2 regions of the Nocardioides sp. CCNWLW239 genome follow, and region 1 is predicted to be linked to the other one. Evidence: riboswitches for the same ligand, from Rfam matches in the RefSeq annotation. Region 1 holds a riboswitch; the other holds the start of a gene.
The links. A riboswitch is a leader RNA that binds a small molecule or an ion and turns the genes downstream of it on or off. The one in region 1 is predicted to bind glycine.
Positions count from the first base shown of each region.

Region 2: it holds a riboswitch for glycine, as region 1 does, so the genes downstream of both, gcvP (aminomethyl-transferring glycine dehydrogenase) here and gcvT (glycine cleavage system aminomethyltransferase GcvT) in region 1, are expected to answer to the same signal.

Region 1 is NZ_JBBBNW010000009.1:96,217-98,674, reverse strand. Features, by position in the region: gene gcvH (glycine cleavage system protein GcvH) at 1-96, opposite strand, end outside; gene gcvT (glycine cleavage system aminomethyltransferase GcvT) at 105-1,208, opposite strand; glycine riboswitch at 1,263-1,360, opposite strand; glycine riboswitch at 1,362-1,456, opposite strand; gene WBG06_RS25115 (CobW family GTP-binding protein) at 1,563-2,458, shown strand, end outside.
Region 2 is NZ_JBBBNW010000003.1:1,016,717-1,019,174, forward strand. Features, by position in the region: gene gcvP (aminomethyl-transferring glycine dehydrogenase) at 1-1,504, opposite strand, end outside; glycine riboswitch at 1,564-1,654, opposite strand; gene WBG06_RS16740 (MerR family transcriptional regulator) at 1,758-2,375, opposite strand.

The sequences.
Region 1 (2,458 bases):
GGTGGCGAAGGCGGTGACCCCGACGCGCGCGACGTCGCCGCGGGTCTCGATCCACTCGTGCTCGGCGGTGTAGGACAGGTGGGTCGGGTTGGCCATGGCGGTGCTCATTTCGTGGAGTAGAACGGAAGGTCGACGATCTCGGCGTCCTCGCGGCTGCCGCGTACGTCGATCTGGACCTTGCTGCCGACGACCGCGAGGTCGGGGCGGACGTACGCCATCGCGATCGGATGGCCGAGGGTCGGTGACGGGGAGCCGCTGGTGACGACGCCGATCTCGTCGCCGGTGGCCGGGTCGACGACGGCGTAGCCCGCCCGCGGGGAGCGGCGCCCGGTGGCCACGAGCCCGACGAGCGTGCTGCGCGGGCCTTCCTCGCGGCGTACCGCCAGGGCAGCCTCCCCGACGAAGCCGTCAGCCTTGTCGAAGGAGACGAGCCGGCCGAGGCCGGCCTCGAACGGCGTCGTGTCGCGGTTCAGCTCGTGGCCGTAGAGCGGCATGCCCGCCTCGAGCCGCAGGGTGTCGCGGCAGGCGAGCCCGGCAGGGACCAGCCCGTGCGGCGTACCGGCCTCGGTGATGGCCTCCCAGACAGCAGCGGCCGACGCGGGCGCGCAGTAGATCTCGAAGCCGTCCTCGCCGGTGTAGCCGGTGCGGGCGAGCAGGACCTCGACCCCGGCGACCGTGCCGGCGTCGATGGCGTAGTAGCGCAGGGAGGGAACGTCCAGGTCGGTCAGGGCCGCGACGATCGCCGCCGAGGCGGGCCCCTGCACGGCGATCAGCGCGAACTCGGCCGAGGCGTCGTGGACCAGGACGTCGTACCCCTCCGCTCGCTCGGTCAGGGCCGGAGCGACGACGCCGACGTTGCTCGCGTTGGCGACGACCAGGTAGCGCTCCTCCGCGAGCCGGTAGACGACCAGGTCGTCGATGATGCCGCCGTCCTCGGCGCAGATCATCGAGTAGCGGGCACGGCCGATGCCGATCGCCGACGGGCGGCCGACCAGGGCATGGTCGAGGGCGCGTCCCGCCTCGGGTCCGGTCACCTCGATCTCGCCCATGTGGCTCAGGTCGAAGAGGCCCGCGGCGGTGCGTACGGCATGGTGTTCCGCCGTCTCCGAGCGATAGCGGACCGGCATGCTCCAGCCGGCGAAGTCGGTGAACGAGGCACCGAGCGCCTGGTGGATCTCGTGCAGAGGGGTAGGGACGGGTGAGGTCATGTGTGCGGGAGGCTCCCTGCTGGTGGGTGCCCGAAGGCACCCGTGGACGGGTGACCTCCCCGCTCTGTCATCGCTACCTGAGAGCTTCACCGCCCGAGAGCGGTTTGCACCGTGGGTGCAGGATCCTGCGGACCCTGTCTTTCCAGAGGTCGCCTCACCACAGCGGTCATGGGGCCTGAGAGATTCTGGGGAGGTTTGCTCCTTCGGCGCCTCACCCGGGATGGTGAGGACTCTCCCGCTGCGGTTCGAACGGCGGATGTGAAGTTGTGCGGCACAACCTAGGTCTGGCCATCCCGGCCGTCAAGATGGCGGCCCGTTATCGGGAACTGTTCTCACCGGTCCTAGGATGGGTCGATGCCAGCGACGAGGACCCGGGTTCCCGTGGTCATCCTCACCGGCCATCTCGGCTCGGGGAAGACCACGCTGCTCAACCATCTGCTGCGTCAGCCCGGTGCCCGGGTGGGTGTGGTCGTCAACGACTTCGGCGACATCAACGTCGACGCCGGGCTCGTCACGGGGCAGGTGGACGAGCCGGCCTCGATCGCGGGCGGGTGCCTGTGCTGCCTGCCCGACGCAGGCGGTCTCGACGACGCACTCGAGAAGCTGACCCACCCGCGGCTGGCGCTCGACGTGGTGATCGTCGAAGCCAGCGGTCTCGCCGAGCCCGGCACGCTGGCCAGGCTGGTCCGGTTCAGCGGCGTCGAACGGGTACGCCGCGGTGGGCTCATCGAGGTCGTCGACGCCGCCTCCTACTTCGACACCCTCGACGACGGCCGCGGCCCGGCGCCGGTCCGGTTCGCGGCTGCGTCCCTGGTCGTCGTCAACAAGACCGACCTGGTGCCCGCCGCCGAGCGCGACGAGGTCCTTCGGCAGATCGAGCTCCGGGTGCGGGAGCACAACCCCGAGGTCCAGATCGCGTACGCCGTGGGTGGCCGCATCGACCCGCGCCTCGTCTACGACGCCGCGGTCCCCGAGGACCCGCCCGACGAGCTGCCGATCGCCGCGCTGCTGCGCGAGGCGGCCTCCGACCACCAGTCGCATCAGCACGCGGGGTCGGTGACCGTGACGACGCCGGGCACCATCGAGCCGTCGCGGCTGCTCGACCTGCTCGAGGAGCCGCCGGCGACGGCGTACCGGATCAAGGGGACCGTCGCCGTCGCGACCGGGCAGGGCCCGCGCAGCTATCACGTCAACCTGGTCGGGCGCAGCGCCCACGTCGCCGCGGCCGCGCGGACGCCGGACACGGCGAG
Region 2 (2,458 bases), on a different contig from region 1:
CGCGCGCGGAGAGCTTGTGGAGGTAGCGCAGCATCTGGGTCTCGCTGTGGTGCGCGTTGAAGACCTCGTGGGTGAGGTAGTCGGTGGTGCGCAGCAGGCCGTCGGGCAGCGCGCTCGCCGTGGTGCGGTCGATCTCCTCCAGGTCGAAGCCCGAGACGCCGAAGGCGTTGAGCACGGCCGACAGGGTCGAGCGCGTCGTCGCCTCGGAGGTCGAGATGCCGACCGTGTCTGCGTCCACGAGACGCAGATGTACGCCGAAACGACGCGCCGCGGTGACCACATCGGCCGCCCGGCCGGGCACGGTGACACACAGCGTGTCGAAGAACGTCTCCGAGACCAGCGGAAGCCCGGCCGACCGGAGCGCGGCAGCCAGGACCGCGGCGTAGCGGTGGGTGCGGGTCGCGATCGTCTTCAGCCCGGCGGGACCGTGGTAGACGGCGTACATCGAGGCGCCGACGGCCAGCAGCACCTGCGCAGTGCAGATGTTGGAGGTCGCCTTCTCGCGACGGATGTGCTGCTCGCGGGTCTGCAGGGCGAGCCGGTAGGCAGGCCGCCCCTCGGCATCGACGGAGACGCCGACGAGGCGACCGGGAAGGTGCCGCTCGATCCCCTCGTGGACGGCCATGTAGCCGGCGTGCGGACCACCGTAGAAGAGCGGGATGCCGAAGCGCTGGGTCGAGCCGACCACGACGTCGGCGCCGAGCGTGCCGGGCGCCTCCAGGACGGTCAGCGCCAGGAGGTCGGCGGCGACGACCGCGAGGCCGCCCCGCTCGTGGGTGGCGTCGATGATCGGCTTCAGGTCGGGAACGCGGCCGGAGGCACCGGGGTACTGGATCAGCACGCCGACCACGTCGCCCTCGGGCAGACCCTCGGAGAGGTCGGCGACGACGACCTCGAGCCCCATCGCCTCGGCGCGTACCTTCACGACCTCGATCGACTGCGGCAGCGCGTCGGCATCGATGACGAACGGACCGGAGCCCTTCCGGTTGGCCCGGTGCACCAGCGCGAGCGCCTCGGCGGCCGCGGTGCCTTCGTCCAGGAGGGAGGAGTTGGCCACCGGCAGGCCGGTCAGGTCACCGACCATCGTCTGGAAGTTGATGAGCGCCTCGAGACGCCCCTGGGAGATCTCGGGCTGGTAGGGCGTGTAGGCGGTGTACCAGCTCGGGTCCTCGAGCACGTTGCGGCGGATCACCGGCGGCGTCACGGTGGCGTGGTAGCCCAGCCCGATCATCGCCTCGCCGGGCTTGTTGGAGGCGGCGATCTCGCGAGCCAGCGAGGCGACCTGCGCCTCGGTCAGGGCACCCGGCAGGTCCAGCGACTCCGCCGACCGGATCCCGGCCGGGACCGCAGCGTCCATCATCGCGGCTACCGAGTCGTATCCGAGCCGCGAGAGCATGGTCGCCTCGTCAGCGGCCGAGAGCCCGACGTGGCGCTCCACGAACGGGGAGGCGGCATCGAGCTCGGACAGGGTGGGCGTGTCGGACACAGTGGCTCCTGAGGGCATCTAAGACAACTCGTAAGCCCTCCCCCTCTGTCACCGCACCTGCGCCGCTTCAGAGTTGCCTGGTCCGCACGGTCGTGGGTGCCTGAGAGTTTCCGGGGAGGAATTGCCCCTTCGGCGCCCCTTCAAGAGGAGCTCTCCCGTGCGGGATGGTCAGCACCACCAGCATAAAGGAAAGACCCCGAGGTCCCGCCTCCGCGGTGCCTCGGGGTCTTGTCGATGCTGAGAGTTCAGCTCCGGGCTTCGCCCGGTCGTCTCATCCGGCGTTGCGGGCGGCGCGCCTGGCGGCCAGCTCGTCGGAGGCCGAGCCGGCCGGCTCGCCGTCCTCGGCCGTACGCTCGCTGGGGAGCTCGGAGAGCGTCCCCTCGATCTCGCGCCAGACACCACCGATGGCGATGCCGAAGACGCCCTGCCCGCCCTGGAGCAGGTCGATGACTTCGTCGTTGCTGGTGCACTCGTAGACCGAGGCGCCGTCGCTCATCAGGGTCACGCGGGTCAGGTCATCGGTGCCCCGCTCACGCAGGTGCTGCACGGCGGCGCGGATCTGCTGCAGCGAGATGCCGGCGTCGAGCAGCCGCTTGATGACCTTGAGGATCAGGATGTCTCGGAACGAGTAGAGGCGCTGGGTGCCGGAGCCGGTGGCACCACGCACACTCGGCTCGACGAGTCCGGTGCGGGCCCAGTAGTCGAGCTGCCGATAGCTGATCCCAGCCGCGTTGCAGGCCGTCGGCCCGCGGTAACCGGTGTCGCTCGGCAGTGGCGAGACATCGTCGGTGAAGAGAAGGCCCTGCTCGTCAGCCTGCTCCGCCGCGCGTTGCGCGTCGACGTCGCCCTGGCTGGGCTTCTGCTCGTGGTCGAACACGATGTCCTCCATCGTCTACTCCGTTGCGCGTAACTCCACTCGGGGAATGAACGGCTGCGGCGGGGGGACCACATCGTTGGAGTTACAACAGAGAC